Regions from separate parts of the Variovorax sp. RCC_210 genome, predicted to be linked through region 1. Evidence: predicted binding sites of a transcription regulator. Region 1 holds the regulator's gene; the other holds the start of a gene.
What was found. The regulator HrcA, encoded in region 1, represses chaperone genes, less so after heat shock. The targets are predictions, from matches to a motif close to TTAGCACTCNNNNNNNNNGAGTGCTAA.
Positions count from the first base shown of each region.

Region 2: AB6807_RS17330 (co-chaperone GroES) is a predicted target of HrcA. The motif match lies at 7,336-7,362, and genes of this name have one in related genera.

Region 1 is NZ_JBFUPJ010000013.1:197,045-212,752, forward strand. Features, by position in the region: gene mutM (bifunctional DNA-formamidopyrimidine glycosylase/DNA-(apurinic or apyrimidinic site) lyase) at 1-197, shown strand, start outside; gene AB6807_RS29430 (dynamin family protein) at 310-2,271, shown strand; gene mutY (A/G-specific adenine glycosylase) at 2,306-3,340, shown strand; gene rapZ (RNase adapter RapZ) at 3,365-4,246, opposite strand; gene recN (DNA repair protein RecN) at 4,243-5,934, opposite strand; gene AB6807_RS29450 (NAD kinase) at 5,936-6,847, opposite strand; gene hrcA (heat-inducible transcriptional repressor HrcA) at 6,879-7,886, shown strand; tRNA gene AB6807_RS29460 (tRNA-Ile) at 7,927-8,003, shown strand; tRNA gene AB6807_RS29465 (tRNA-Arg) at 8,088-8,164, shown strand; tRNA gene AB6807_RS29470 (tRNA-Arg) at 8,281-8,357, shown strand; gene greB (transcription elongation factor GreB) at 8,417-8,992, shown strand; gene AB6807_RS29480 (bifunctional (p)ppGpp synthetase/guanosine-3',5'-bis(diphosphate) 3'-pyrophosphohydrolase) at 8,997-11,252, opposite strand; gene rpoZ (DNA-directed RNA polymerase subunit omega) at 11,346-11,549, opposite strand; gene gmk (guanylate kinase) at 11,588-12,208, opposite strand; gene AB6807_RS29495 (YicC/YloC family endoribonuclease) at 12,220-13,143, opposite strand; gene AB6807_RS29500 (serine/threonine-protein kinase) at 13,235-14,242, shown strand; gene AB6807_RS29505 (PP2C family serine/threonine-protein phosphatase) at 14,247-15,158, shown strand; gene rph (ribonuclease PH) at 15,213-15,708, shown strand, end outside.
Region 2 is NZ_JBFUPJ010000005.1:158,303-174,010, reverse strand. Features, by position in the region: gene AB6807_RS17360 (TonB-dependent siderophore receptor) at 1-1,287, opposite strand, end outside; gene AB6807_RS17355 (phospholipase D family protein) at 1,461-3,080, shown strand; gene AB6807_RS17350 (sulfite exporter TauE/SafE family protein) at 3,123-3,878, opposite strand; gene pyrB (aspartate carbamoyltransferase) at 3,872-4,831, opposite strand; gene AB6807_RS17340 (LysR family transcriptional regulator) at 4,986-5,960, shown strand; gene AB6807_RS17335 (Zn-dependent hydrolase) at 5,932-7,188, opposite strand; gene AB6807_RS17330 (co-chaperone GroES) at 7,451-7,741, shown strand; gene groL (chaperonin GroEL) at 7,794-9,449, shown strand; gene xylB (xylulokinase) at 9,621-11,102, opposite strand; gene AB6807_RS17315 (AraC family transcriptional regulator) at 11,130-12,086, opposite strand; gene AB6807_RS17310 (carbohydrate kinase) at 12,113-13,087, opposite strand; gene AB6807_RS17305 (transaldolase family protein) at 13,121-13,792, opposite strand; gene AB6807_RS17300 (L-iditol 2-dehydrogenase) at 13,896-14,684, opposite strand; gene dalD (D-arabinitol 4-dehydrogenase) at 14,681-15,708, opposite strand, start outside.

The sequences.
Region 1 (15,708 bases):
TATTGGCGCGGGCGGTGGAGAAGGGTGGCAGCACGCTGCGCGACTTCTCGGGCGTGGACGGCAAGAACGGCTATTTCCAGCTCGAGGCGACCGTGTACGGCCGCGCCGGCGAGCCGTGCCGGGTCTGCGCGACGCCGATCCGCTTGCTGCGCCAGGGGCAACGCTCGACTTACTACTGCCCCAACTGCCAGAAGTAAACCTGAAACCTCAAACGTGGAACGCCGCCAACACCTTGAACGGAATCGCCCGAAAACGGTTGTTGCGCGCCTCCCGATGCTATATTTGTAAGCTCTTTCTTACACATTTCCCTTGAGCCGCTCTTTCAACCAACAACTCGACCAGCACGGCGCGTGGCGAAGCAATTTCGCTCGCCGGCTGCAGTGGCTGTCCCGCTGGCTGACCGAGAACGAGCTGCTCGACCAGTCGGTGGCCGAGCGCTTGCGCGGGCTCGAGACGCAGATCCGCACCAGCAAGGTCATGGTCGCCTTCGTGGCGGAGTTCTCGCGCGGCAAGTCGGAGCTGATCAACGCCATCTTCTTTGCCGGCTACGGGCGCCGCATCATGCCGGCGAGCGCGGGCCGCACCACGATGTGCCCGACGGAGCTGGGCTACGACCCCGCGCTGGCGCCCAAGCTGCGCCTGCTGCCCATCGAGACCCGGCTGGAGCCGCATTCGCTCGCCCACTGGCGCGAAAAGCCCACGCGCTGGACCGAGATCGCCATCGACGTCGTCAACGCCGAGCAGCTCGCGCAGGCGATGGGCAAGGTGGCCGAGGTGCGGTGGGTCAGCAAGGAAGAAGCGCGCACGCTGGGCTTCTGGAACGACGAAACGCCCGACGACAACCCGGTGCAGGACGCCGAGGGCCGCGTCGAAATTCCGCGCTGGCGCCATGCCGTGTTGAACATGCCGCATCCGCTGCTGGAGCAGGGGCTGGTGATTCTGGACACGCCCGGCCTGAATGCGATCGGCGCGGAACCCGAGTTGACGGTCAGCCTCATTCCCCAGGCGCATGCGGTCGTGTTCATTTTGGGCGCCGAAACCGGCGTGACGCGCTCCGACCTGTCGATCTGGCGCGAACACCTGATCACCGAGGACGAAGGCAACGACACGCGCTTCGTGGTGCTCAACAAGATCGACACCATGTGGGACACGCTGAGCACGCCCGCGCAGATCGAGCAGCAGATCGAGCGCCAGCGCGAAGGCGCGGCGCGGCTGCTCGAGGTGCCGCTGGCGCAGGTGCTGCCGGTGTCCGCGCAGAAGGGGCTGCAGGCCAAGATCCAGCGCGACGTGCAGCTGCTGCAGGCCAGCCGTCTGCCGGCGCTCGAAGCCTTGCTGGGCGAAGGCGTGCTCGGCAAGCGCGAGACCATGTTGCGGCTGGCGGTCGATGCGGGCATGACCGCGCTGCGCGCCGAGGCCGAACGCATCCTGAAGGTGCGCCAGCGCGACCTGTCCGAGCAGGCGCTCGAACTGCAGGGGCTGCGCGGCAAGAACGTGTCGGTGATCCGCCACATGCGCGCGCGCATCGACCAGGAACACGCCGAATTCGAAGGCAGCAACACGCGCATCCTGGCGCTGCGCTCGGTGCAGGGCAAGCTGCTGCGCGAGGTGTACGCCGTGCTCGGGCGCACCGCGCTCAAGGCCGACATGGTGCGGTTGTCGGCCGCGCTCAAGCGGCCTGGCGTCAAGTTCAACGTGCGCAAGGTGTACGCCGAGACCTTCGACTCGCTGCGCAACAACCTGCGCGAAGTGCAGGCGACCACGGCCGAGATCCAGTCGATGCTGCACGCCACCTTTCGCCAGCTCAATGCCGAGCAGGGCTTCACGCTGCAGGCGCCGGCCGAGCCTGATCTCACCGGCTTCGAGCAGGAGCTCAGCCAGATCGAGCGCAGCCACATCCATTACCTGGGCGTGGGCAACCTGCTGAAGCTGGCGCAGGCCGATTTCTGCGACAAGCTGGTGCGCGCGCTGGCCAGCCGCCTGCGGCTGGTCAACGAGGCCGCCATGACCGAGGTCGAGCGCTGGAGCAAGGGCGCGAGCGCGCAGATCGATGCGCAGCTCAAGGAGCGCAGGCGCAATTTCAGCAAGCGCATCGAGGCCATCGAGCGCATCCAGAGCGCGGCCGGCAACCTCGACGAGCGCCTGCTCGAACTGGCCGCGCAGGAGCGCGACCTGGCCGAACTGCATGTGCGGCTGCGCGAGTTCACCTCGCTGATCGCGCAACCCGGAAAGCCGCAGGCAGCGGCCACGGTCGGCGAGCTGCGTGCGGCCTGAGCGTTCCGCCGCCGCGGCGGCTGCAACTTCACCTTTGCCCGCCGATTTCGCCGCGCAGGTCGTGAGCTGGCAGCGCACCCACGGGCGCAGCCAGTTGCCGTGGCAGAACACGCGCGATCCGTACCGCGTGTGGCTGTCGGAAGTGATGCTGCAGCAGACGCAGGTGACGACGGTGCTGGGTTACTTCGCGCGTTTTCTCGAGCGCTTTCCCGATGTGAAGGCACTGGCCGCCGGCACGGAAGACGAGGTGTTCGGCCTCTGGAGCGGCCTGGGCTACTACAGCCGGGCGCGCAACATGCACCGCTGCGCGCAGGACGTGGTCGTGCGTTTCGGCGGCGAGTTTCCGCACACCGCCGCCGAACTGGTCACGCTGCCCGGCATCGGGCGCTCGACATCGGCGGCAATTGCCGCCTTCTGCTTCGGCGAGCGCGTGGCGATCCTCGACGGCAACGTGAAGCGCGTGCTGACGCGCGTGCTCGGTTTTGCGGGCGACATGTCGTCCGCCGCGCAGGAGCGCGCACTGTGGGACCTGGCAACGCAGTTGCTGCCGCCCGCCGAGCAGCGCGAAGCCATCGCGCACTACACGCAGGGGTTGATGGACCTGGGCGCCACCGTGTGCCTGCCACGCAAGCCCAGTTGCATGATCTGCCCTGTCAACCGGAGCTGCACGGCCTTGCGCGAAGGCGCGCCCGAGCGCTACCCGGTGAAGACGCGCAAGCTCAAGCGCAGCGCCCAGTCGCTGTGGGTGCTGCTGGCGCGCGACGCGCAGGGCCGGGTCTGGCTGGAGAAGCGGCCGGCCAAGGGCATCTGGGCAGGGCTGTATTGCCTGCCCGTGTTCGACAGCCGCGAAGACCTGCTCGCTGCATTGCCGGCAGCAGCGCAGCACGGCGCGCAAGACCTGCCGGCCTTCGTGCACGTGCTGACCCACAAGGACCTGCACCTGCATCCCGTGCAGCTGCACGGCGCGCAGCCGCGAGGCGAGGGCGCGCGATGGGTGGAGGCGGAGGAATGGCGTCGGCTGGGCCTGCCGGCGCCGATGCGCAAGCTGCTCGAAAGCGGCGCGGTCTAGACAGTTTCTAGAGCTTCGCGCCGCTCAGTTCGCGTCGAGCTCGCGGTGCCGCTTCAGCGAACCCCAGCGCGCGCCGAACGAGCGCGCCAGTTGCTCGACCAGGAACACAGAGCGGTGCTGCCCGCCGGTGCAGCCGATGGCCACCGTGACGTAGCTGCGATGGTCGCGCGCCAGCGCATCGAGCCAATGCGACAGGAACTGCTCGATGTCGTCGTACATGCGCGCCACGTCGTCGTGCTCGCGCAGCCACTCGATCACCGGTTCGTCGCGCCCCGTGAGCGGCCGCAACGCGGGCACGTAGTGCGGATTGGGCAGCATGCGCACGTCGAACACGTAGTCGGCGTCCAGCGGCACGCCGCGCTTGAACGCGAACGACTCGAACACCAGCGTCAGCGCGTTCTGCGGCGCCGAGATCAGCGACTTGATGTAGCTCTGCAGCTGCGCGGGCCGGATCAGGCTGGTGTCGATCACGTCGGCGCCGTCGCGCAGGTCGGCCAGCAGCTCGCGCTCCAGCTCGATGGCCTGCATCAGCACGCGATGCTGCTCAGGCACGTCGGTGCGGCCCTCCTGGCGCGAGAGCGGATGGCGGCGGCGGGTTTCCGAATAGCGGCGCAGCAGCGCGTCGGTGGTGGCATCGAGGAACAGCGAACGCAGCGAGATGCCGCCGTCGCGTCGCAGCGCCTCGAGCTGCAGCGGCACGATCGGCAGCGACACGCCGCTGCGCACGTCCATGGCAATGGCCACGCGCGGCGTGGCTTGCTCGTGCTGCAGGGCGATGAACGCGGTCAGCAGCTCGGGCGGCAGGTTGTCGACGCAGTAGTAGCCGGCGTCTTCCAGCGCATGCAAGGCCACCGACTTGCCGGAACCCGACATGCCGGTGATGAGCACGAGGTCGAGGTGGTTCATGGCGACGTCACCGGGGCCGTGGCGCTCTTGTGGCCCAGCATCTCGCGCGCATGCGCGAGCGAGGTCTGCGAGACCTTTTCGCCGCCCAGCATGCGGGCGATTTCCTTGGCGCGGTGGTCGTCGTCGAGGCGCGACACGCCGCTTTCGGTGCGCGGGCCGTCCTTGCCGGCGGCCGCCGTCTGGCGCTTGGCGACCACCAGGTGGTGGTCGGCGCAGGCGGCCACCTGGGGCAGGTGGGTCACGGCAAGCACCTGCCGGTCGCGGCCGAGCTGCTTCATGAGGCGCCCGACCGTCTCGGCGACCGCGCCGCCGACGCCCGCATCGACCTCGTCGAAGATCAGCGTCTGCGCGGTGCCGAGCTGGCTGGTGGTGACGGCAATGGCCAGCGCGATGCGCGACAGCTCGCCGCCCGAAGCCACCTTGCCGATGGCGCGCGGCGTGCTGCCGGTGTGGCCGGCCACGAGGAAGGCCACTTCTTCGAGGCCGGCGCGGCCGGGCTGCGCCAGCGGCTGCAGCTCGACCTCGAAGCGCCCGCCCTGCATGCCGAGGCCCTGCATGGCCTGCGTGACCGCCTGCCCGAGGCGCGGCGCGGCCTGCTTGCGCGACTTGCCCAGCGCCTTGGCTTCCTTCATGTAGACCTGCTGCGCGGCTTCTTCGGCGCGCTCCAGCCCGTCGAGATCGCTTTGCGCGTCGAGTGCCTGCAGCTCGGCCTGCCAGCCGGCCAGCAGTGCCGGCAGGTCGGCGGGCGTGCGCTTGTAGCGGCGCGCCAGCGACATCCACAGGCCCATGCGCTCGTCCAGCTCGGCGAGGCCGTGCGGGTCGGCGTCGGTGTCGCGCAGGTAGCCGTGCAGCGAATGGGCCGCGTCGGAGGCCTGTGCCACGCAGGAGGCCAGCACTTCGCCCAGGTTGCGGAATTCGGGCTCGATGTGCTCGCAGTTCTGCAGCAGCGTGGCCGCGCGCGTGAGCGCGGCGAGCGCGCCGTTGTCGTCGTCTTCCAGCGCCAGGCTGGCGCCTTGCGCCGCGTCGATCAGGGCCTGGGCGTTGGAGATGCGCGAATGCGCGGTCGACAGCTCTTCCCACTCGTCGGCGCCCGGTGCGAGCTTGGCGACTTCGGAAATCTGCCACTGCAGCCGTTCGCGTTCGCGCTGCAGCGAGTCTTGCGCCGAGCGCGCGTGCTCGAGCGACGAAAGCGCCTGCCGCCAGCCGTGCCACGCGGCATCGAGCGCGTCGGTGCGCACGCCCGCGTAGGCGTCGAGCAGGCCGCGCACGGCCTCGGGCCGGGTCAGGCTCTGCCAGGCGTGCTGGCCGTGGATGTCGAGCAGGTGGTCGCCCAGCTCGCGCAGTTGCGTGGCCGTGGCGGGGCTGCCGTTGATCCAGCCGCGGCTGCGGCCCTGCAGGTCGACCGTGCGGCGCAGCAGCAGGGCATCGCCGGCTTCGAAGCCGCCTTCGTCGAGCCAGGGGGCCAGGGCCGGGTCGGCGTCGAACTCGGCGCTCACGTCGAGCCGCTCGGCGCCTTCGCGCACCGCGCCGGCATCGGCCCGGTTGCCCAGCGCCAGCTGCAGCGCGTCGATCAATATGGATTTGCCCGCGCCGGTTTCACCGGTCAAGACCGTGAAGCCGCCGGACAGGTCGAGTTCGAGTGATCGCACGATCACGAAGTCGCGCAGTGCGATGCGTCGCAGCGCCATGTCAGGAGCCCCCTTCGTTCCAGTGAAGTTTCTTGCGCAAGGTGTCGAAATAGCTCCAGCCGCGCGGATGCAGGAAGCGCACCCGGAAGTCGGAGCGGCGCACCACCACGCGGTCGCCGATGGCGAGCGAGGCGAGCGATTGCATGTCGAAATTGGCGCTGGCGTCGCGTCCGCCGACCAGCTCGATGACGATCTCGTCGGCATCGGGCAGCACCACCGGGCGGTTCGACAGCGTGTGCGGCGCGATGGGCACCAGCACCCAGCCGGGCACCGCCGGGTGCAGCAAGGGGCCGCCGGCCGACAGCGCATAGGCCGTGGAGCCCGTGGGCGTGGCGATGATCAGGCCGTCGGCGCGCTGGCTGGCCACGAAGTGCCGGCCGACCGACACGCGCAGCTCGACCATGCCGGAGGTGGCGCCGCGGTTGACCACCACGTCGTTCATGGCGAGCGCGTCGAACACCGAGGCGCCGTCGCGCATCACGCTCGCGTGCATCAGGCTGCGATGGTCTTCTTCGTATTCGCCGGCCAGCATGGGAATCAGCGTGGCCTGGTAGTTGTCCAGCGGAATGTCGGTGATGAAGCCAAGGCGGCCGCGGTTGATGCCGATCAGCGGAATGCCATAGCTGGCGAGTTGCCGGCCGATGCCGAGCATGGTGCCGTCGCCGCCGACGACCAGGCCCAGGTCGCAGCGCTGGCCGATTTCCTCGACCGTCAGGGCTTCGTAGCGTGGGTGGGGCGGGGCACTTTCTTCGTCTTCCTTGCAGGTGGAGCGTTCGACGAAAACCTTGCAGCCCTGCGACTCCAGGAAGGCCCCGATGTTTTCCATCACACCGTCGCGAGCGTCCGCCTGCGCTCGGGCGCCGGAAGCCTGGTATTTGCCGATCAGGGCGACGTGACGAAAGCGAGAGGTCATATCTCACAAATTACAACACTAAAATCTTGCAATGCTGGACGACCGTGCCAAGTTGCTGCTCAAGACGCTCGTCGAGCGCTACATCGCCGACGGGCAACCCGTCGGGTCACGCACGTTGTCGCGTTCCGCGGGGCTCGACCTGTCGCCCGCGACCATCCGCAACGTCATGTCCGACCTCGAAGGGCTCGGGCTGATCGCCAGCCCGCACACCTCTTCGGGCCGCATTCCGACGCACCGCGGCTACCGCCTGTTCGTCGACACCATGCTGACCGCCCAGCGTGAGCACATGAACACGCCGAGCCTTGCGCCCGACCAGCCGCAGAAGGTGATCGCCAACGCGGCGCACCTGCTGTCGAACATGTCGCAGTTCGTGGGCGTGGTGATGGCGCCGCGGCGTGCCTCGGTGTTCAAGCAGATCGAGTTCCTGAGGCTGTCCGAGAAGCGGCTGCTGGTGATCATCGTGTCGCCCGACGGCGATGTGCAGAACCGGGTGATCTTCCCGGAGGCCGACTATTCGCAGTCGCAACTGGTCGAGGCCTCCAACTACATCAACGCGAACTATGCGGGCCTGACCATCGAGCAGGTGCGCGACAAGCTGCAGTCCGAGATCGAGACGCTGCGCGGCGAGATCGCCACGCTGATGCAGGCTGCGGTGAAGGTCAGCTCCGAAGTGCTGACAGAGGCGCAGGAAGACGATGTCGTGATTTCCGGCGAGCGCAACCTGCTGGCGGTGAGCGACTTTTCCAGCGACATGGGCCAGCTGCGCCGCGCCTTCGAACTGTTCGAGCAGAAGGCGCAGCTGATGCGGCTGCTCGATGTGTCGAGCAAGGCAGAAGGCGTGCGCATCTTCATCGGCGGCGAGAGCCAGGTGGTGCCCTTCGAGGAGCTGTCCATCGTCAGCGCCAACTACGAGGTCGACGGGCAGGTGGTGGGCACGCTGGGCGTGATCGGGCCGACGCGCATGCCGTACGAGCGGATGATCCAGATCGTCGATATCACCTCGCGGCTGGTGACCAACGCATTGAGCCATCGCAAGTAGCGTGGGCTGTGGCGCGGCGCGAATAGAATCCGTGCCGCGTGGGCCGTTAGCTCAGTTGGTTAGAGCAGCGGACTCATAATCCGTTGGTCGATGGTTCAAGCCCATCACGGCCTACCACCACCGCCAGTTGCACCAGGTTGTGCAAAGCTTTTTGGATGTCTTCGAGGAAGCCCGCGAAAACGGGATATAATCGTGGGCTCAGCGGCTGTAGCTCAGTTGGATAGAGTACTTGGCTACGAACCAAGGGGTCGTGGGTTCAATTCCTGCCAGCCGCACCAACTCTTTAAAGCCCGGAAGATTCGTCTTCCGGGCTTTTTTCTTTTGTGACGACCGCGTGTCTGCGATCAGGTAAATCCTAAAAGGTCGAGAAAAGCGGGCTATAATTGCAAGCTGTGCGGCTGTAGCTCAGTTGGATAGAGTACTTGGCTACGAACCAAGGGGTCGTGGGTTCAATTCCTGCCAGCCGCACCACTACATAAAAAGCCCGCAACGAAAGTTGCGGGCTTTTTTCTTTTTTGGAGGATTTTGCGTTGAGCAAGGCATTCACCAAGGAAACGGATTCCGACGGGGACGACGACGGCGCCGATGGCGCCCTGCCTCCGCTGCCCGCCGGCAGCAAGAACTACATCACCCCCGACGGTTACGCGCGCCTGCGCGACGAACTGCTGCAGCTGATGGACGAGGAGCGCCCCAAGATCGTCGAGACCGTGCACTGGGCCGCCAAGAACGGCGACCGCTCCGAGAACGGCGACTACCTCTACGGCAAGAAGCGCCTGCGGGAAATCGACAGGCGCATCCGCTTTCTCACCAAGCGGCTCGAAATCGCAGAAATCACCGACCCGTCGGTGCATCACGGCCGCGATCAGGTCTTCTTCGGCGCCACGGTGCGTTATGCCGACGAGGCGGGCGACGAGCGCAGCGTCACCATCCTCGGCATCGACGAGGCGGAGAGCGCAAAGGCGCAAGTCAGTTGGATCTCTCCGATCGCTCGAGCTTTGCTCAAGGCGCGCGAAGGCGACGTCGTAAAGCTCGTGACGCCGGGTGGCGCGCACGAGGTCGAGATTCTTTCGGTGAACTATCCCGCGCCGCGCCCGGCCGAAGCCTAGAGGCTCAGGGAGCGGGAACCGTCCGCGAGGCAGTCAGGACGGATGCGGTCCGCCGTGCGGCGCGCAGCACGGCGTCTAGATGCGTCCGGTCGCGCACCGCGATCACGAAGCGCAGGTCGGTCGAATCCTGCGGCGTCTCGTCGGCCATTTCCACGTGCGTGATGTCGGCTTCGGCATCCGCCAACGTGGCCGCGACCCGCGCGAGCACGCCCTTGTCGTTGCGCACGGTAATGACCACGCCAGTTTCGAAAGCGCGCGTGGGTTCGTCCGCCCACTCGACGGCGAAGAAGCGTTCACTGTCCTTGTGGCGCAGGCGCTGGCCGACACCGCAGTCTTCGGTGTGCACCACCAGGCCTTCGCCGTGCCCCAGATAGCCGACGATCTGGTCGCCGGGAATGGGGCGGCAGCACAGCGCGAAGCGCACGGACGAGTTCTCGCTGCCGTCCAGCGTGACCGCGCCCTGCGACACCGTCTCGTGCGAGATGAAGCGCTCGCGGCTCAGCAGCAGCGCGTCGGGCCGTTCGCCCAGTTCGGACAGCATGGACACCAGCCGTTTCGCGACGATGCTGGCGATGCGCTTGCCCAGACCGATGTCGGTCAGCAGTTCGGCGCGGGTCCGGTTGCCGGTGAAGCGCAGCAGCTTTTCCCACAGCGGCTGGTGCTCCTCGTCGTTCTCGGGCAGCTTGCTCAGCCCCTCGGCGCGCAGCGCCTGGGCCAGCAGCTTCTCGCCCAAGCCTTCCGACTCGGCGTGCGCCAGCGTCTTCAGGTAGTGACGGATCTTGGAGCGTGCCCGCCCGGTTCGCACGAACCCGAGCCATGCCGGGTTGGGCGTGGACACCGGCGCGGTGATCACCTCGACCACGTCGCCGTTCTTGAGCTCGGTGCGCAGCGGCACCTGGTCGCCGTTGATGCGCGCGGCCGATGTGTGGTCGCCGATGTTGCTGTGAATGGCGTACGCAAAGTCGACCACCGTGGCGCCGCGCGGGAGCGCCATGATCTGGCTCTTTGGCGTGAACACATAGACCGCATCCGGAAACAGGTCGACCTTGACGTGGTCCCAGAACTCGGCGGCGTCGCGCGTCTCGTCCTGGATGTCGAGCAGCGATTGCAGCCACTTGGTGCCCAGGCGGTCGTTGCTCGCAGCGTTGGGCTCGGCCGCCTTGTACAGCCAGTGCGCCGCCACGCCGGATTCGGCCACCACGTGCATGGCCTCGGTTCGCAGCTGGAACTCCACGCTCACGCCAGCGGGCCCCACCAGCGTGGTGTGCAGCGACTGGTAGCCGTTGAGCTTGGCGATCGCGATGTGGTCCTTGAACTTGCCGGGCAGCGGCTTGTACATCTGGTGCAGGATGCCCAGCCCGGTGTAGCAGGCGATCACGTTCGGCACGATCAGCCGGAAGCCGTAGATGTCGGTCACCTGCGCGAAGCTCAGGTGCTTTTCTTCCATCTTTCGATAGATGGAATACAGCGTCTTTTCACGCCCGGCGATCCGCAGCGTCATTCCGGCGGCGGAGAAGGCCGTTTCGACCTCTTTCTGCACCTTCTGGATCAGGTCGCGGCGTCGACCTCGCGCCTTGGCCACCGCTTTCGACAGCGTGGCGTAGCGCCAGGGCTTCAGGTGCCGGAACGACAGTTCCTGCAGTTCGCGATAGGTCTGGTTCAGTCCGAGGCGGTGCGCGATGGGCGCATAGATCTCGAGCGTTTCGCGCGAGATGCGGGCCCACTTCTCGCGCGGCGCATCGGCCAGCGTGCGCATGTTGTGCGTGCGGTCGGCCAGCTTCACGAGAATGACGCGCACGTCGCGCGCCATGGCAAGCAGCATCTTGCGGAACGACTCGGCCTGGTTTTCTTCGCGGGTGTTGAACTGCAGCTTGTCGAGCTTGGTGAGCCCGTCGACCAGTTCCGCCACCGGGGCACCGAAGCGTTCGATGAGTTCGGGCTTGGTGACGCCGCAGTCTTCGATGGCGTCGTGGAGCAAGGCCGCCATCAGCGCCTGCGCGTCGAGCTTCCACTCGGCGCATTGCGCCGCCACCGCGATCGGATGGGTGATGTAGGGCTCGCCGCTGTTGCGCAACTGGCCCAGGTGCGCCTCGTCGGCGAAGCGGTAGGCGCGCCGTACCAGTTCGGTGTCTTCGGGGCTCAGGTAGTCGAGGCGCGCCGTCAAGGCGGCGAAGCTTGCGGCGGCTGCGTTCAGCGCCGCCGGGCTCGGTTTCGGCGGGCCTTTGGGGGCTTGGGACTGATGTTTGGCTACCGCGCTCATGTCTATCACTTTAGCGTGACCGCTGTATGGACGCGTCCGGGCATAAAAAAAGCACCGCTTTGCGGTGCCTTTTCGTTGCAGGGCTGCGTCAGATCAGCCCGGCACCTTCTTGAGCATTTCGAGGCCGATCTTGCCTTCGGCGATTTCGCGCAGGGCGGTGACGGCGGGCTTGTTCTTGCTCTCGATCTTCGGTGCGTGGCCCTGGCTCAGCATGCGCGCGCGGTAGGTCGCGGCCAGAACGAGCTGGAAGCGGTTCGGGATGTTGACGAGACAATCTTCGACGGTGATGCGGGCCATGATGAGAATCTTTCTGTCGGTGAGCGAGGGCTCGGGTATCAGGGGATGTTCAGTGCGGCGAATGTGTCGGCACGCGCACGGCGCTGTGCGGAATACCGGAGCCGCTGAGCGTGGACGATCGCCTTGAGATCGAAAAGCGCGCGCTCAAATAACTCGTTGATTATAACGAAGTCGAATTCCCCCGCCCGTGCCATCTCTTCGGCGGCGTTTTTCAGGCGCAGTTCGATGACCGAGGCGCTGTCTTCGCCGCGCCGTTCGAGCCGCGAACGCAGTTCTTCCCAGCTGGGCGGCAGGATGAAGATCATCACCGCGTTGGCGAAGGTCTTGCGGATCTGCAGCGCGCCCTGGAAGTCGATTTCAAGGATCACGTCCGCTCCCTGGGCGATGCGCTCCTCGACGGCCCGCTTCGACGTGCCGTAGCGGTGCCCGTGCACATGCGCCCATTCCACGAAGCCGTCCGCCGCAATCAGCGCGTCGAACTCCGACGGCGAGGCGAAAAAGTACTCGCGGCCGTGCTTTTCCTGGCCGCGCGGCGACCGGGTGGTGTGCGACACCGAAGGCTGGACGGCCGAATCGAGCTCCATCAGCGCCTTCACCAGGCTCGATTTGCCGGCGCCGCTGGGCGCCGCGACCACGAAGATATTGCCGGGGTAGTCCATTCTTTCGCTCGTCATTCGATGTTCTGCACCTGTTCGCGCATCTGCTCGATCAGCACCTTCATGTCCACGCCGATGCGCGTGAGTTCCAGCGCCGCCGACTTCGAGCCCAGGGTGTTGGCCTCGCGGTGCAGCTCCTGGATGAGGAAGTCCAGGCGCTTGCCGATCTCGCCGCCCTTTTTCAGCAGCCGCTCGATCTCGTCGAGATGCGAGTTCAGCCGGGTGAGCTCCTCGGCCACGTCGATGCGGATGGCAAAGGCCGTGGCCTCGGTCAGCGCGCGGTCCTGGGCTGCCTCGGGCAGGGTGCCGCCGGTGCCGGCAGTCAGGCCCATGGCCTCCTGCCAGCGTTCCAGGAAGCGGGTGCGCTGCTGTTCGACCAGCTGGGGCACCAGCGGGCCGGCCTGCAGCACCAGGGTGCGCAACTGCCCCAGGTGGGCGTCGAGCATCTTGGCCAGCCGGGCGCCTTCGCGCTGGCGGGCCGACATCAGGCCGTCGAGCGCCTTGCCGGCGACGTCGAGCAGGTCGGCACCCCAGTCGCCGCGGGCGGCGCTGTCGCCGCCGGCCAGGCGCAGCACGTCGGCCACGCTCAGCTCCCGGGCGCCGGGCAGCCAGGCCTTGACGCTGTCCTGCACGCCGTTGAGCCGCTGGAGCAGCTTCACGGAGGGCTCGACGACGCCCGCCTGGGCGGTGTTCTCGATGGCGGCGCGCACCTCGACCTTGCCGCGCTTGAGCTTGCCCGTGAGCAGCTCGCGCAGGGCGGTTTCATGCTGGCGGAGTTCTTCCGGCAGCTTGAAGGTCAGGTCGAGAAAGCGGCTGTTGACCGAGCGGATTTCTACCCCGAGCCGGCCTGCGGCGGTAGGCCGTGCATCGGCTTCGGAGTGGCTGCCTGCGGACCCGTTCTGGCCGCTGGCGTAGCCGGTCATGCTGTAAACTGGCATTGCGCCTCACTGTGGTTTTGCTTGCATGCACCGAGGCGTCGGCACGGCGTTCGCTTGCCGCACCATCGCCTTCGGGCGAAACTCCCGGATTATGTCAAAGGTCAAGCCTACGCCCCTGTCGCCCGATACGGTCATCGGCGGATACCGCGTGATCCGCCGCCTTTCGGCGGGCGGTTTCGGCGTTGTCTACCTCGCGATCGACTCCAACGGCCAGCAGGTCGCCATCAAGGAATACCTGCCGTCCTCGCTGGCCACCCGCGGGCCCGGCGAGCTCAACCCGCAGGTGCCGCCCGAGAAGCTGTCGCTCTACCGCCTCGGCCTGAAGAGCTTCTTCGAAGAAGGCCGCTCGCTCGCCCAGATCTCGCATGCCTCGGTGGTCAGCGTGCTCAATTTCTTTCGCGAGAACGAGACCGTCTACATGGTCATGAACTACCTGGAGGGCGCCACCCTGCAGGATTTCGTGGTCACCGCGCGCGACCTGAAAAAGCAGAAGGTGTTCCGCGAGTCGACCATCCGCTCGCTGTTCGACGAGATCCTGCGCGGCCTGCGCATCGTGCACCAGTACAAGATGCTGCACCTGGACATCAAGCCGGCCAACATCTTCGTCACCGACGACGACCGCGCCGTGCTGATCGACTTCGGCGCCGCGCGCGAGGTGCTCAGCAAGGAAGGCATCTTCATCCGCCCGATGTACACCCCCGGCTTCGCCGCCCCCGAGATGTACCGGCGCGATTCGTCCATGGGCCCGTGGACCGACATCTACGCCATCGGCGCCTGCATCTACGCCTGCATGCAGGGCTATCCGCCCAACGACGCGCCGCGGCGCATCGAGAAAGACCGGCTCAGCCTGTCGCTGTCGCGCCTGCGCGGCGTGTATTCCGACAACCTCATCGAAGTGGTCGAGTGGTGCATGTCGCTCGATCCGCTGTCGCGCCCGCAATCGGTTTTCGCGCTGCAAAAGGAGCTCAGCCGCGAGGGCGAGCGCCGCTACACCAAGCTCACGGTGGGCGAGAAAGTGCGCCTGTCGATCGACAACATCCGCTCCTTCGACAAGAAGAGCCTGCCCAAGGCTGTAGCGCCCACCACGCGCCCCGCATGACATCATGAAATTCTCCGTCTTCCAGGTCAGCCGCAAGGGCGGTCGTGTCAAGAACGAAGACCGCATGGGCTATTGCTACACGCGGGAATCGGGGCTGTTCGTGCTGGCCGACGGCATGGGCGGCCACCCCGAGGGCGAGGTGGCGGCGCAGCTCGCGCTGCAGACCATTGCCGCGCTCTACCAGCGCGAGGCGCGCCCGACCGTGAAGGACGTGAAGGCCTTCCTGGCCGAGTCGGCCATGGCCGCGCACCAGCAGATCATGCGGTACGCCAGCCACAAGGCCATGCTCGACACCCCCCGCACCACCGTGGTCGCGGCCGTGCTGCAGAACTCCACCGCCACGTGGATGCACTGCGGCGACTCGCGCCTGTACGTGGTGCGCGACGGCCGCCTGCTGGTGCGCACGCGCGACCACTCCCACGCCGAGCGCCCCAAGCCCAACGCCTCCGACGCGCCCGTCAACCGCAACCTGCTGCTGACCTGCCTCGGCTCGCCGACCACGCCGCTGTTCGATGTGTCGGCGCCCATGGCGCTGCAGCGCGGCGACCGCCTCATGCTGTGCTCCGACGGCGTGTGGGGCGTGCTGGACGACGAACTCATCGTGCACACGCTGTCCTCCGGCAAGCCCGTGTCCGACGCCGCGCCCGACCTGGCCGAGATGGCGCTGCGCAAGGGCGGCTCCCACAGCGACAACGTCACCCTCATCGCGCTCGAATGGGAAATGCCCGACACCGCCGCGGCCGACGACCGCAGCGGCGTGTCTACCGAGACCATCGAGGACGGCGTGTTCGCCTCGACCATCCAGGCCGGCATGCCCTCCGACAGCGAGACCGACGACCTCGACGAAGACGCCATCGAGCGCTCCATCGCCGAGATCAACGAAGCCATTCGACGCTCCGCCGCACGCAAGACCTGAACGCCACGGCGCGCGCGGCCTTTTCCTTTTCTCTCCTTTTCCGGTTTTCAAACAATGACTGCTTTCACACGAAGCGGCGGCCGTGCCGCCGACCAGCTGCGCCCGGTGCGCATCACCCGCGGTTTCACCATCCACGCCGAGGGCTCGGTGCTCATCGAGTTCGGTCAGACGCGCGTGCTGTGCACCGCCTCGGTCGAGGAGAAGGTGCCGCCGCACAAGAAGGGCAGCGGCGAAGGCTGGGTGACGGCCGAATACGGCATGCTGCCGCGCGCCACCCACACCCGCAGCAGCCGCGAGGCCGCCAAGGGCAAGCAGACCGGCCGCACGCAGGAAATCCAGCGCCTCATCGGCCGCTCGATGCGCGCCGTGTTCGACCTGGCCGTGCTCGGCGAACGCACCATCCACCTCGACTGCGACGTGCTGCAGGCCGACGGCGGCACCCGCACCGCGGCCATCACCGGCGCCTTCGTGGCCGCGCAGGACGCCGTCAACAAGCTGCTGGCCTCCGGCGCGCTCAAGGCCTCGCCTATCAAGGGGCACGTGGCCGCCA
Region 2 (15,708 bases), on a different contig from region 1:
CTCGGTGACGGGCACGTAGCCGATGCCGTAGACGGGGGCATAGGCGTCGATGCTGCTGAACGTGGAGCCTTCGATCTTGTCCTGCCGCTGGCGCGAGTATTCGGCGCCCACCAGGAAGGTGTGGCGCAGCGCGCCGGTGTTGAAGTGACCCTCGACGTGGTTGTCGACGCCGGTCATGCGCGTCCAGGTCAGCGACTTGTCGTTGACACGGCCCAGCAGGCGCTGGCCGACGGGGTCGAGGCCCCAGCCGCCGGGCAGCGAGAAGAAGTCGCCGTAGTGGTAGTGCGAGTCGTTGAACGTGCGCGACATGCGGAAGTTCTGCCGGAACGTCCAGTCGTCGTTGAACTTGTGCTCGAACATCCAGCCGAAGGTCTTGCGTTCGGTGTCGTAGCCGTCGCCCGGCTCGCCGATGAACCGGCTCGACGGCAGCGGTCCGTTGACGTTCGGCAGGATGGTGCCCTGCCATGGGAAAAACTGCGAGGTGCTGCCGGTCTTGTCCTTCTGCCACAGGGCCTGCAATGTCAACGAGGTGGCGGCGCTGGGCCGCCAGGTGAGCGACGGCATGACGAGCGAGCGGTCGTCCGGCACATAGTCGACCTGCGTATCGGACTTGCGCTGCAGCGCGACCAGGCGGTACGACCAGTCGCCGTCGGCCGTCAGCGGGCCGGTGAAGTCGGCCTGCACCTGCTTGCGACCGAAGGAGCCGAGCTGCACGCCCACTTCGCGGTACGCCTGCTGCTGCGGCCGCTTGCTGACCATGTTGACCACGCCGCCGGCCGTGCCGGCGCCGAACAGCATGCCGGCCGGCCCGCGCAGCACCTCGAGGCGCTCCAGCGTGTAGGGATCGGGGCGTGCCGTGGCCGTGTACCAGCCGGAAGAAAAGGTCTGCAGGCCGTCGAGGTAGACCGAGGGATCGCTGCCGCGCACCGAGAAGCTGTCCGAACGCGAGTCCAGGCCGTAGGCGTCGGAGCGCACGCCCGCGGCGTACGTGAGCGCGTCCTGCAGGTTGGTGGCGCCTTGGTCGACCATCTGGTCGCGCGTGACCACGGTGACGGACTGGGGCGTTTCCGCCAGCGGCGTGTCGGTCTTGGTGGCGGTGACCGCGTTCTTCGCGCGGTACCCGATGACGGCGGAAGTGGCGGTCTCGGCTTCGGCATTGGCGTCGACCCGCACTTCAGGCAACGACCCGGAATTCGCCGTTTGCGCCAGCACTTGGTGCTGTGCGTAGATTGCCAGGCATCCGACCAGCACCGATGCGGCCTTGCGCCGCGCGACCAACTTGCTCATACCCGACATCTCTCCAAATACTATTAAGAACTATTCTCATTTTATTAGCCGGAAGTTAGCGGTTTGGCAATTTCCAACCTGGGCGAAGGGCGTTGCGTTGTGAAATTGCGTCTTTGGTTTGGAGGCGGAGCAGCTACCATGCCGCCCGCACGCCCCGTGCGCTGGCCGCCCTCATGCTCAAGCTCATTGCCTTCCTGTTTCCCGCGTTGCGCGGTCCGGCTCTGCGCCCGATGGCCCTGGCAGCAGTCTTTTTCGTGGCCTTCGCGCTGGTCGGCTGCGCCGGCCTGCCGCCGCGCGGCCTCACCGCCGAGGCGCCGACGCTCGCGATTCCGGCCTCCGCCGCCACCGAACTCGGCCGCGCGGCCACGAGCCTGAATTCCCCGCCCGACGGGCTCTCCAGCATGCGCCCGCTGATCGAGGCTTCTTTCGCGCTCGACGCGCGGCTGGAGCTCATGCGCCGCGCCACGTCGTCGCTCGACATCCAGACCTACCAGCTCGGCAACGACAAGACCGGCCGCCTGCTGCTGCGCGAAATGCGCAACGCCGCGCGCCGGGGCGTGCGCGTGCGGCTGCTGCTCGACGACTTCTACACCGCCGGCATGGACCGCCTGCTGCTCGGCCTGGCCGCCGAGCCCAACGCCGAGGTGCGGCTGTTCAACCCGTTCGTGAACGCGCGCGACCATTCGTCGGGTCGCTGGCTGGAGTTCTTCACCGACTTCCGCCGGCTCAACCACCGCATGCACAACAAGCTGTTCGTGGCCGACGGCGCCATGGTCATCGCGGGTGGGCGCAACCTGGCCGACGAATACTTCCTGCGCAGCGAGAGCGCGAACTTCATCGACTTCGAGCTGCTGCTTGCCGGCCCGGTGGTGCCGGAGTCGGCCGCCATCTTCGACACCTACTGGAACAGCGACGTGGTCTACCCGCTGCAGCGGGTGGCCAGCACCAGCCGCACGCCGGCCGAGCTCAAGGCCGATTTCGAGGAGGCCACCTCCCCCGCGCACGCCCCGCCGCCCGACCCGCTGCCCATCACCGACCTGCTGGGCGACCTGCCGCTGGGCGCGCAGCTGGCCAACGTCGGCGAGCTGAAGTGGATGCGCGCCGAGGCCAACGCCACGGCCGACAGCCCCAACAAGGCGCTGGGCGTCATGGCGCACCCCACCGAACCGCTGGCGCAGCGCTTTCATGAAATGGTGGCCACCGCGCAGTCGAACGTGGTGGTGATCTCGCCGTACTTCATTCCAGGCGACGAGGGCATGGAGCGCATCCGCATGGGCCGCGCGCACGGCGTGAACATCACCGTCATCACCAATTCGCTGGCCGACAGCGACGAGCCGCTGGTGAACATCAACTACAACCGCTACCGCGTCGACATGCTCAAGCTGGGCGTGAACCTGTACGAGGTGAGCACCCAGCAGCTGCGCCGCGCCGGGCAGTTTCGCGACCTGCTGAAGAAGGCGCGCGGCCGGCTGCACGCCAAGCTGGCGCTGGTCGACCGGCAGTGGGTGCTGCTGGGCTCCATGAACCTAGACCCGCGCTCCGCCCGGCTGAACACCGAGTTCGGCGTGCGCGTGCGCAGCTTCGACCTGACGCAGGCCCTGCTGTTCGCCTACCAGCTCGACGACATCGAGGGCGTGTACCGCGTGACCCTGAAGCCCGACGGCCAGAACGTGCAATGGGTGGGCACCGGCGACGTGCAGAACGAGGTGCTCGACAGCGAACCCGACTCGAGCATGCTCACGCGGCTGCAGCTGCTGCTGTTCTCTTGGTTCGTGCCGACGGACCAGCTGTAGCAACGGGCCGGCTGCTGCTCGAGCACTGCAGCCGGCCGGCTGCTATCCGGCCACCGCTGCCTCCCACAGCAGCTTGCCTCCCAGCAACAAGGTGAAGGCCAGGAACGCGGCCTTCATGCGCTTCGGGCTCGCGACGCGGCCCACCCATGCGCCGAGCCAGCCGCCCACCGCGCAACCGACCAGCAACGGAATGCCCAGCCCGAAGTCGACCGTGCCGCTCGAAATGAAGGTGGTCACCGAGGCCCCCACCACCAGCAGGTTGATGCGTGTCATGACCGCCGCGCTTTCGCTGAAGCTCAGGCCGTAGCAATGCATCAGCGCAAAGATCAGAAAGCTGCCGAAGCCCGCCCCGAAGAAGCCCGAGTACACGCACAGCCCGAAGATCACCGCGACACCCACCGGCGCGGGCGGCGGCCGCGCCTGTGCGTCGCGCGGGCGCCGCGAGAAGTCGGTGCGGTGCGTGACCCACAGAATGACGACCATCAGCAGCGCCACCACGATCTTCAACACCCGGTCGGCAATGCCCACCACCAGCAGCGAGCCCGACACCGACCCGACGACAGCCAGCGGCCAGACCACCCAAGGCATCTTCGTGCGCTCGGAGGCGTCGCCGCGGCGCGCGAGCGAACCGGTCGCGAACGAACCGAGCAGCGCGAACTTGACCGTGGCAATGCTCTGCGCCGCCGGGTGTCCCATGAGCAGCAACAGCGGCACCCCGGCGGTCGCTCCCCCGCCGATGGTGACCGCCACCACGCCGATGAAAAGGCCCAGGCCGACCAGCACCAGCGCCGTCAGCACGACCTGCCCGCCGCGGAGTTGCCGGAGCTCCTGCCTTTCCAATCGGTCATGCAGCGCAGCAGCGTGGCGCTTCGCACGGCCACGCCATGGCGGGCCTGCTGGAAGTACTTGTTCTGCGGGGTTTCGTCGATGTCCACATCGAGCTCGTCGGTGCGGGGCAGGCAATGCATGACAACCAGCCCCGGCGACGCGCGCGACAGCAGCGCGCGGTGCAAGCGGCATTTCTGCAATTGGCGCAGGTACACGGCCGGGTCGGTGAATTGTTCCTGCTGCACGCGCACCATGTAGACCAGGTCGACATGGCCGATCATTTCCTTCATGGACGAATACATTTGCGGCGCCACGCCGTGCAATTTGCCCAGTTGTGGCGGAAATTCGCTGCCTTCATCGCCGTCGAGGGCCGAATCGACGATATGCAGGCGGACGTTGCTGAATTTGCGCAACCCCGCAATCAGCGACCTTGCCGCGCGCGAATACCGGATGCCGCCGGCAATGCCGATGTGCAGGTTGTCGACGCCGCCGAAATGGTCGTGCAGCGTGTAGAGGTCGATCAGGGTCTGCGTCGGGTGCTGCACCCGGCCCTCGCCCGCGTTGATGAGCGGCACGCCCACCGTGCCCTTGATGCGGCGCATGACGTCGTCCTCCGCATGGCGGGCGACCACGGCGTCGCAGTAGAAGCCGGCCATGCGCGTGGTGTCGAGCAGGCTTTCGCCCAGTTCGACGCGAGTGTTGCGCACGTCGGAAACACTCAGCACGCGCGCGCCGAGCCGGTAGGCCGCCGCCTCGAAACTCAATCGGGTCCGCATGCTGGGCTCGAAGAAGAGCGTGCACACGACCTTGCCGGTCAGCGCGCGCCGGAAGTCTTCGGGCGAGCGCCGTATATGGTCAATGTTAGAAAACAATGTTTCTATTTCGGTCCTGGAAAGATCATCGATGGAAATAAGGTCCTGCATGCCAATCCCCCTGAGCAGTTCTTTTGTTTGAAAACGCGTTCTTGGGGGTCTTGGCATATAAACCGGCCATCTATTTGTTCGACTGGTGTTTTGCTCTTCGCCCCCTGCAAGTGATTCTGTATTCGTTCATGCTTAAAAAATTTCGTGCGCCGTTATGCAATCCATAAAAAACGATTTGGCTTTGTCCATTAATTTCGAACAACTGCGCACTTTTTCACTTGTTCTTGAATTGGGCAGTTTTTCGGCGGCGGCCGAACGGCTCGGCGTGACGCAGCCGGCGGTGAGCGTGCAGGTCAAGCAACTGGAGCGGCGTCTTGGCGTGCGCCTGATCGAACGGGTCGGTCGGCGCGTGGGGCCGACGCCTGCAGGCGCGGACCTGCTGGCCGAATTGCCGAACGTGGCGACGGCGCTGACGAACGCGATCAACGCCGCCACCTTCCATTCGGCCGGCGTGGCGGGCCGCGTGAGGCTGGGCACGGGCGGCACCGGCTGCCTCTACCTGCTGCCGCCGGTGCTGCGCGACCTGCGCGCGCGATACCCGCTGCTGGACATCATCGTCAGCACCGGCAACACCGAGGGCTACGTGCGGCGCGTGGAGGACAACACGGTCGACGTCGCGCTGGTCACGCTGCCTGTCGCTTCACGCGCGCTGGCGGTCACGCCCATCCTGCGGGACGAGTTCGTGGCCATCTGCCAGCGCGGCAGCGCCGATTGGCCGGCCGAGGTGTCGGCGGCCACGCTGGGGGCGCTCCCGCTCGTGAAGTTCGTGCCCGGCGCCAGCGCGCGGGGCCTCGTGGACGACTGGCTTCGCCGCGGCGGGCACGCGTCGCCGCCGGTGATGGAGTTCGACAGCGTCGAAGCCATCAAGGAAATGGTGGCGGCCGGGCTGGGCGTCGCCATCCTGCCGAAGATGGCGGTCACGGGGCGCGGCCATCACGCCGAGCTCGACCTGCGGCCGCTCCAGCCGCCGCTGCACCGCACGCTGGCGCTGGTCACGCGCAACGACAAGCCCGTGAGCAAGGGCCTGCGGCAGGTGATCGACGCGGTGGTCGCCGCGGGGCGCGCCGTGGAAGCGGCCAACGGCGAACCGGCGAAAGACGCTACGGCGCCGGCGCGTCGAGCTCCCTGAGCGTTTCGGCCAGCACGCGGGTGCCGGCGGCCACCTGCTCCTTGCTCGCCCACTCTTCCTGGCAGTGGCTGCGCCCGTCGAGGCAGGGAATGAAGATCATGCCCATGGGCCCGGTCGCCGCCACGTGCATGGCGTCGTGGCCGGCGCCGCTGGGGAGCGCCCTGTGGGGCAGCGCGAGGCGGTCGGCCGCGCGGGCCACGGCCTGCATGACGAGGTCGCTGCACTTCGTGGGCGGCGTGCGGGTCAGCGGCGCGGCGCTGCAGCTGACCCGCAACTGCCGCAGGTCGTCGCTGCACAGCGCGATGGCCCGCTCCGGAAATTCGTCGAGCACCGCCTGCGCGTTGCTGCGCACTTCGAGCACCATGTCGACCCGGCCGGGCACGGCGTTGGGCACGTTGGGGCTCATCGAAATGCGCCCGATGGTCGCCACCACATAGTGCGGCTGGCCGTCCATGGCGCTGGCCTCGCGGTGCACCGCGTCGATCAGCCGGGCCGCGCCCACCAGCGCATCGCGGCGGATGTCCATCGGCGTGGTGCCGGCGTGGTCGGGCTGGCCAGTCACGGTGAGGGCCACGCGGCGGATGCCCACGATGTCGGTGACCACGCCGATGGGCAGCCCCTCGCGCTCGAGCACTGGGCCCTGCTCGATGTGCAACTCGACAAAGGCGGCGACCCCACCGGGGCCCCTGGCCGCGCCGGCCAGCGCGTCGGGCCGGGCGCCGATGCGCTGCATGGCCTGGGCGAGGCTTTCGCCGGCCTCGTTGCATGCGGCGAGCATGGCGTCGTCCAGCGTGCCGGCAAAGGCGCGGCTGCCCACGCACGAGATGCCGTAGTCGCTGGGCTCCTCGGACAGGAAGTCGACCACTTCGAGCGGATGGCGCAGCACCACGCCCGATTCGTGCAGCGACTGCGCCACCTCGAGCCCCGCGAGCACGCCCAGGATGCCGTCGAAACGACCGCCGCCCACCACGGTGTCGCAGTGCGAGCCAGTCACCAGTGGTGCCAGCCCGGGCTGGCTGCCTTCGCGCCGGCCGGTCAGGTTGCCGGCGGCGTCGAGGTGCACGGCGAGCCCCGCTTCCTCGAATTGGCCGCGCAGCCACTGCCTGGCGCGTTCGAATTCGGGCGAGAAGGCGCGGCGGGTCCAGGGAACGTCGGGGCGGGTGAAGGAAGCGAGGGTTTCGAGCCGACGCCAAAGGCGCTCGGGCTGGATGGAGAGGATTGGAGGCATCCCCGTATGGTGGCCGGGCCGGCGCTTTCTTTGAAGCGTGGACGGGTAATGCAAGCCATAAAGCACTCTTTCAGACGCCCTGGCCGGCGCCCTTGAAGCCGCCGGGGCATTTCCCTGCCCTTGAAACGTCATCGATTGCCCTTATGATTAGCACTCGCTGTTGATGAGTGCTAACAGCCACTCGCTTCCAGTCGAATGGGCGCTCCGGCCTTGTCCGGTGCCCGACCACAAACCCGTTTCTTATCCATATCCAGGAGATGCAATGAAACTTCGTCCTTTGGCCGATCGCGTGATCGTCAAGCGTGTTGACAGCGAAACCAAGACCGCCTCCGGCATCGTCATTCCCGACGCAGCCGCCGAAAAGCCCGATCAGGGCGAAGTCCTGGCCGTGGGCCCGGGCAAGCGCAACGACAAGGGCGAACTGGCCGCACTGACCGTCAAGGTCGGCGACCGCGTCCTGTTCGGCAAGTACAGCGGCCAGACCGTCAAGGTCGATGGCGACGAACTGCTCGTGATGAAGGAAGACGACCTGTTCGCAGTCGTCGAGAAGTAAGCCTTCTCCCTTCCGATTCATTCAAATCCAATCCTTTCGGAGTTAATTCATCATGGCAGCAAAAGACGTAGTCTTCGGCGGAGAAGCCCGCGCACGCATGGTCGAGGGTGTGAACATCCTGGCCAACGCAGTCAAGGTCACCCTGGGCCCCAAGGGTCGCAACGTGGTGCTCGAACGCTCGTTCGGCGCCCCCACCGTGACCAAGGACGGCGTGTCGGTCGCCAAGGAAATCGAACTCAAGGACAAGCTGCAGAACATGGGCGCCCAGCTCGTGAAGGAAGTGGCCTCCAAGACTTCGGACAACGCCGGTGACGGCACCACCACCGCGACCGTGCTGGCACAAGCCATCGTTCGCGAAGGTTTCAAGCTGGTGGCTGCCGGCATGAACCCGATGGACCTGAAGCGCGGCATCGACAAGGCTGTCACGGCCCTGGTCGCCGAGCTGAAGAAGGCTTCCAAGCCCACCACCACCTCCAAGGAAATCGCGCAAGTCGGCTCCATCTCGGCCAACAGCGACGAAACCATCGGCAAGCTCATCGCTGACGCGATGGACAAGGTCGGCAAGGAAGGCGTGATCACCGTGGAAGACGGCAAGTCGCTGGACAGCGAACTCGACGTCGTCGAAGGCATGCAGTTCGACCGCGGCTACCTGTCGCCCTACTTCATCAACAACCCCGAGAAGCAATCGGCGCTGTTGGACAACCCCTTCGTGCTGCTGTTCGACAAGAAGATCAGCAACATCCGTGACCTGCTGCCGGTGCTGGAGCAAGTCGCCAAGGCTGGCCGTCCGCTGCTGATCATTGCCGAAGAAGTCGAAGGCGAAGCCCTGGCTACGCTGGTCGTGAACACGATCCGCGGCATCCTGAAGGTCGTGGCTGTGAAGGCTCCTGGCTTCGGCGACCGCCGCAAGGCCATGCTGGAAGACATCGCCATCCTGACGGGCGGCAAGGTCATCGCTGAAGAAGTGGGCCTGACGCTCGAAAAGGTGACGCTGGCCGACCTGGGTCAAGCCAAGCGCATCGAAGTGGGCAAGGAAAACACGATCATCATCGACGGCGCCGGCGCTGCTGGTGACATCGAAGCCCGCGTGAAGCAAGTGCGCGTTCAGATCGAAGAAGCGACCAGCGACTACGACCGTGAAAAGCTGCAAGAGCGCGTGGCCAAGCTGGCCGGCGGCGTGGCAGTGATCAAGGTCGGCGCTGCCACCGAAGTCGAAATGAAGGAAAAGAAGGCTCGCGTGGAAGACGCCCTGCACGCTACCCGCGCTGCAGTGGAAGAAGGCGTCGTGGCTGGCGGCGGCGTGGCTCTGCTGCGTGCCAAGCAAGCTGTGGGCACCTCGGTCAAGGGCGACAACGCCGACCAGGAAGCCGGCATCAAGCTCGTGCTGAAGGCCATCGAAGCGCCCCTGCGCGAAATCGTGAACAACGCCGGCGGCGAAGCCTCGGTGGTGGTGAACGCTGTGTTGGCCGGTTCGGGCAACTACGGCTTCAACGCTGCGAACGACACGTACGGCGACATGCTCGAGCTGGGCATCCTGGACCCGACGAAGGTCACCCGCACCGCACTGCAGAACGCCGCTTCGGTGTCCTCGCTGCTGCTGACGACCGAAGCCATGGTTGCTGACGCACCCAAGGACGAGTCGGGTGCTGGCGGCGGCGGCATGCCCGACATGGGTGGCATGGGCGGCATGGGCGGCATGGGCATGTAAATTCGCTCGCCCCCAGGCTGCGCGGCACTTCGTGTCCGCTACGCCAACCCCCTACCGGGGGCAACACCTGCGGCCCGGCAAAGCCGGTTCCGCGGTGTTTCGCGAAATAAAAAAACCCGTCTTGCGACGGGTTTTTTTATGGGCGCTCGGAATGTTGCTGGAGCCCGTCGGCTAATAGAACTGGTCTTTCAGCGCGGCGTAGAGCGCCTGGAACCGCGCATGGCGCGCCTTGTGGCCCTCGGCCCCGTCCCTCGACGGCACCAACGCCTGCTTCACCGGCGGCAGCGTGCACACCTCCGCCACGGCGCCACCATCGGCCAGCCACGCCAGGCGCGCCGCGCCCAGCGCACCGCCGGTCTCGCTGCCCGCGTACAGCGTGAGCGGCACCCCGAAGATGTCGGCCAGCAACTGTCCCCACCACACGCTGCGCGCACCGCCGCCCACCAGCGCGACTTCGCGCAGCGGCATGTCAGCCGGCAGGCGCAAGGTGTCGAAGCCGTCGCGCAAGCCGAAGCTCACGCCCTCGACCACCGCGTAGGCAATTTCCGCGGGGCCGTGCGCATGCGTCAGGCCGAACAGCACGCCCTGCGCATTCGCGTTGTTGTGCGGCGAGCGCTCGCCCGACAGGTACGGCAGGAACAACGGGCAACGCGCACGCTGGTCGGCCGCGACGGAAGCCGCCGCCTCGAGCAGCGCGGATTCGTCGGCGAACCTGAACGTCTTCGCGGCCCAGCTCACGGCGCTGGCGGCCGAGAGCATCACCGACATCTGGTGCCAGCGCCCGGGCAGCGCGTGGCAAAACGCATGCATGGCCTGCGCGGGGTTCGGCAGGAAGCGGTCAGTCGACACGAACACCACGCCCGAGGTACCCAGCGAGACAAAGCCCTGCCCCGGCTCCACCAGCCCCATGCCGACCGCGCTGGCGGCGTTGTCGCCCGCGCCGCCGGCAATCAGCACCTCGCTCTGGCCTTGGCCCGTCCCGAGGCCCCAGCGCGCGGCCAGCTCGGGCTTGAGCCGCGCCGACACCTCGCTGCCCTCGACCAGCCGCGGCATGTGCGCGCGCGTGAGGCCGGTCGCGGCCAGCAGCTCATCGGACCAGTCGCGCGCGCCCACGTCGAGCCACAGCGTGCCGGCCGCGTCCGACATCTCGCTGACCGCCTCGCCGCTGAGCATGAAGCGCAGCCAGTCCTTCGGCAGCAGCACGCGTGCCGTGCGCGCGAACACCTGCGGTTCGTGCTCGCGCACCCACATCAGCTTGGGCGCGGTGAAGCCCGGCATCGCGAGGTTGCCCGCGATGTCGCCGAGCCGCGGCACGGCGCGCGTGAGCGCCTCGCACTGGGCGGCGCTGCGGCCGTCGTTCCACAGGATGGCGGGGCGCAGCACCTCACCCGCCGCGTCGAGCAGCGTGGCGCCGTGCATCTGGCCCGACAGGCCGATGGCGCGCACCGCGGCGAGTTCTTCGGGGTGCGACTTGCCGAGCGCGCGCATCACCTCTTCCAGCGCCTGCCACCACTGCTGCGGCGCCTGCTCGGACCACAACGGTCGCGGCCGTTCGACCGTGAGCGGCGCGCGCGCCACGCCCACGATGCGGTGATCGTCGGCGAGCAGCAGCGCCTTGAGCTCGGACGTGCCGAGGTCGAGTCCCAGATACAAGATGAACCCCCTGGAAAACAGGAATGCTCAGGACGGCAGGCCGCTGCCGAAGCGCGTGTCGGCCTGCTTCCTGAACTCGCTGGGCGTCATTCCCTTGATCTCGAGAAAGCGCCGGTTGAAATTGGCCACGTTGTTGAAGCCCACCTGGTAGCAGATGTCCGTCACGTAGTGATCGGTCTGCATCAGCAGGTGGCAGGCGCTGTTGATGCGCACGCGGTTGACGAAGTCGGTGAAGCTGTTGCCGGTGGAACGCCTGAAGAAGCGGCTGAAGCGGCTCTCGCTCATGCCCAGCTCGGCGGCCACGTCCGACATGGAGATCGACTCCGCCATGTTGTTGGTGATGCGGTTGACGATGCCGTTGATCTGGTCGACCTGCGCGTCGCCGTCCGCGCCCTGTGCACCTTGCATCTGCACGCTCGACAGCAGCCGGTAGTCGGTGCAGTCGGCCAGGTCCGCCAGGAACTCGCAGAACAGGCCCAGCCGGCGCACGCCGCGCGCGGCCTTGATGTGGTCCCAGTGGCTCTGCGCCTGCTGCGACATGCCGAAGAACTCGATGCCGTGGCGCGCGCGCTCCAGCAGCTGCATCACCTCGCGCAGCTCCGGAATCTCGGCGGCGGCCCGCTCGATGGGCTCGTGGCGAAACTGGATCACCCGGTCGCGCCCGGCGGCGCCGCCTTCGGGCACGTCGAGCGAGATCCAGTTGTGCGGCAGCCGCGGTCCGCACAGCACCAGGTGCCCGGGCTGGAACGGCCCGATCCAGTCGCCGATGAAGGCCTTGCCCGAGGTCTCGGTGATCAGGTGCAGCTCGTAGTCTTCATGGAAGTGCCATCGCACCAGCGGGCTGGGAAAGCCGTGCGCCAGGCAGCGCACCAGGCCGGTTTCTTCGGGCGCTTCGTAGCCCAGCGAGGGGGAGCGCGCAAAGTCGCGCTCCAGCTCGGGCTGGCGTTGGCGGGGAATCGAACGCTTGCGTGTGGACGTCGTCATGGCAGCAACGGTTCAGGCCGCACGGCTCAGGGCCGGGAGGCAGGTTCGGCAGCGGAATTCTGTGCCTGCGCGAGCGCGGCGTGAACCGCGACCAGCGTCGGTGGGTCCGCACCCTCGCGGGTGCAGTTCAGGGCGGCGGCGGTGGCGGCAAAGCCCATCACCTCGCGCCAGGTCTCGTCGCTCAGCCCGGCGAGCTGCGCAGGCTGCTCCACGCCGTGCGCCAGCAACGACACCGACAGCCCGGCCGTGAAGGTGTCGCCCGCGCCGATGGTGTCCACCACCTGCACGCGCGGCGCGGCCACGGCAAGGGCTTCATGCCCGGTGCGCCACAGCGTCGCGCCGTCGCCGCCCCGCGTGACGATCACGGCGCGCGCGCCGGCCTGCAGGATCTGCGCGGCCAGCGCATCGACCGGTTGGCCCGGCGCCAGCAGCTCCGCGTCTTCGTCGCTGAGCTTCACCAGGTCGGCCAGCGCGAACCAGCCGGACACGCGCTCGCGGTAGGAGGCCATGTCCGGAATCAGGCTGGGCCGCACGTTGGGGTCGAACACGATCACGCAGCGGCCCCTGTTCGCCGCGATCAGGTCGGCGATGCGCGTGGCGGCCGGCTGCTGCAGCAGCGAGATCGAGCCGAAGTGCAGGAAGCGGCAGTCCGCCGGCAGCTGCGGCAGCGGCTCGGGCGCCCAGGTGGCGTCGGCGCTGCCGCTTGTGTAGAACGCGTAGCGGTTGGTCTGCGGCGTGCGTTCGACGAAAGCCAGCGTGGAGGGCGCGTTGCTGCGCAGCACGAAGCTCGTGTCCACGCCGTTGCGTTGAAGAAAACCCATCAGCCGCTCGCCGAACAGGTCGGTCGACAGCTGCGTGAAGAAGCCGGTGGGCTGCCCGAGCCGGGCGCAGGCCACTGCCGTGTTGAGCGGCGAGCCGCCCTCGTGCCCCAGGAAGGCCAGGGTGCCGGCCTCGCTGGCGGTGAAATCGATGAGGGCTTCGCCCGTGAGTGCTATGCGCATGGTGTCTGGATTCTGGGTCACTGTGTCATGGGCTCAAGGCAAGCTGCCCGCGTCGGCCAGGAAGCCGCGCTCGGCGGCCAGCGTGGGCGGGTGGTCGAGCAGCTCCGCGAACAGCCGCGGCGGAATGGTGATGGCACCCACGCCGAGCCCCAGCAGCGAAAGATACGCCTCGCGCGAACGAATGCTCGCCACCAGCAGCCGCGTGCCCGACGAAGGCCGCTGTGCGACCAGCGATTGCATCTGAGCAATCAGCGCCAGCCCGTTCACGCCCGAGTCTTCGAGCCGCCCGAGATACGGCGCCGCATAGGCCGCGCCCAGCTGCGCCGAGAAGTGCGCCTGCTCGGGCGCGTACACCGCCGTGAACGTCACGGGCACGCCCTGCGCGATGAGCTGCGCGCCGGCATCGAGGCCCTGGCGCGTGGCGGGAATCTTGACCACCAGCTGGCCGCGGTCGAACTGCGGCAGCAGCGCATGCGCGTCGTCGAGCATGCCGTCGACCTCGCTCGAATACACCTGGGCCTGCACTTGCCGAGCCCCGAGTTCGATGCAGCGCTTCAGCAGCCCCGGCAAGGCCGCACGCCCGATGCCCGCACGCAGCAGCAGCGTCGGGTTGGTGGTCACGCCGTGCACCACGGGGTGCGGCAGGCAGGCCTGCAGTTCTTGCAGGTCGGCGCTGTCCAGGTAAAGGTGGAAGTCTTCTGTCATGGCTTTTTTTGTGCCGAAAGTGCCGGTGCGTTCGGGGACGGGTGAACAGGCCGCCCCGAACCACGCACGCAAGAAACATCGCGAAGAAACAAAAAGCACCTCATCAACTCATGACGTTGCCGCCATCCACATTCAGAGTCTGCGCAGTGATGTAGCGCGCCTCGTCGCTCGCAAGAAACACCGCGGCCCCCGCGATGTCGCCAGGAAGCCCCATGCGCCCGAGCGGCACCGCCAGCCCGACCTGCCGCTTCTTCTCCCCGGGCTGCAGCCCCTCGGCCTTGGCGAACAGGCTGTCGACGTGGTCCCACATCGGCGTGTCGACCACACCCGGCGAGATGCCGTTCACCCGTATGCCGTGCGGCGCCATGGCCAGCGCGGCGCTCTGCGTGTAGCTGATGACGGCCGCCTTGGTCGCGCAGTAGTGCGACACCAGCGCCTCGCCGCGGCGCCCCGCCTGCGAGGCCATGTTGATCACCGACGCGCCCTGCGTGCCGGCCTCGACCATGTGGCGCAACACCGCCTGCATCACGAAGAACATGCCCTTCACGTTGACCGCGAACAGCCGGTCGAACGAGGCTTCGTCGCTGTCGAGCAGCGGCGCCAGGTCGAACACGGCCGCGTTGTTGAACAGCGTGTGCACCGGCCCGAAGGCGACCTGCGCCTCGGCCAGCATGTGCGTGATGGCCTGCGTATCGGTCACGTCGGCGGCGATGTAGGCGAGCGTGTCGGGGTGGCTCTGCTGCAGCACGCGCACGGCCTCCGGCGCGGCGGTGGCGCGGTCGATCACCGTGCAGCGCGCGCCCTCGGCCATGCAGGCCTCGGCCACGGCCAGGCCGATGCCGCCGCCCGCGCCGGTCAGCAGCACATGCTTGTCTTGCAGGCGGCCGCTCATGGCTTGCCCTGGGTGTCGACGAAGCGCGCCACGCGTTCGCTCGCACGGCGCACCGCATCGACCAGGCGCGCGTCGCCCGCGGTGTGGCCCCACAAGCCCGCATCCGAACACAGGGCCAGCACCGGGTCGGCCGCATCGCAGATCGCATGCGCCACCGCTTCGTCCATGCCCTGGTCCTGGTACGTATACGGCAGCGCACCCCGGTGCCAGCGCTGCAGGAAGGCGAGGAACAGCGCGGGCAGCATCGCCACGCTGTCGATGCTCGCGCCGGCCGCCAACCGCTCGCGCACGGTGGGGGCGATGAAGCCCGGAATCTTCGAGAAGCCGTCCGCCGCCACGCGCTGGTTGGTGTCGCGGATGGCAGGGTTGCCGAAGCGGTCGAGCACCACGTCGCGGTAGGCCGCCAGGTCGATCGGGCTCGGCGTCAGGCACGGAATGACATCGTCTGTGACGTAGTCGAAGGCCATCTTTCGGATGGCCGCGTCGTGCGTGCCCTCGTGGATGAAGTTCAACCCCACCAGCGTGCCCGCCCAGGCAATGCAGCTGTGCGTGGCGTTGAGGATGCGGATCTTGGCCTCTTCATACGGCTGCACCGACGCGACCAGCTCCGCGCCCACGCGCTCCCACTCGGGCCGGCCGGCCGCGAAGTTGTCTTCGACCACCCACTGGATGAAGCTCTCGCCGGTGATGGCGGCGGCATCGTCGCGGCCGGTGGCGGCCTGCACGCGCGCGCGCAGTTCGGGCGGCGGGCGCGGCGTGATGCGGTCGACCATGGCGTTGGGGCAGCGCGTATTCGCGTTCACCCAGGCCAGCAGGTCGGTGTCGCCCGCGAGCGCGATGAACTCCAGCAGCCCGGCGCGAAAGCGGTCGCCGTTGTGGCGCAGGTTGTCGCAGTTCAGCAGCGTGATGGCGCCGGCGTCGGCCGCCTTGCGCGCGCGAAGAATGGCGCACACCGCGCCGTAGACGGTCACGTTGTCGCCGCCGGACTCGCCCTTGCGCGCGCGCTCCACGTCGGCCGCCAGCT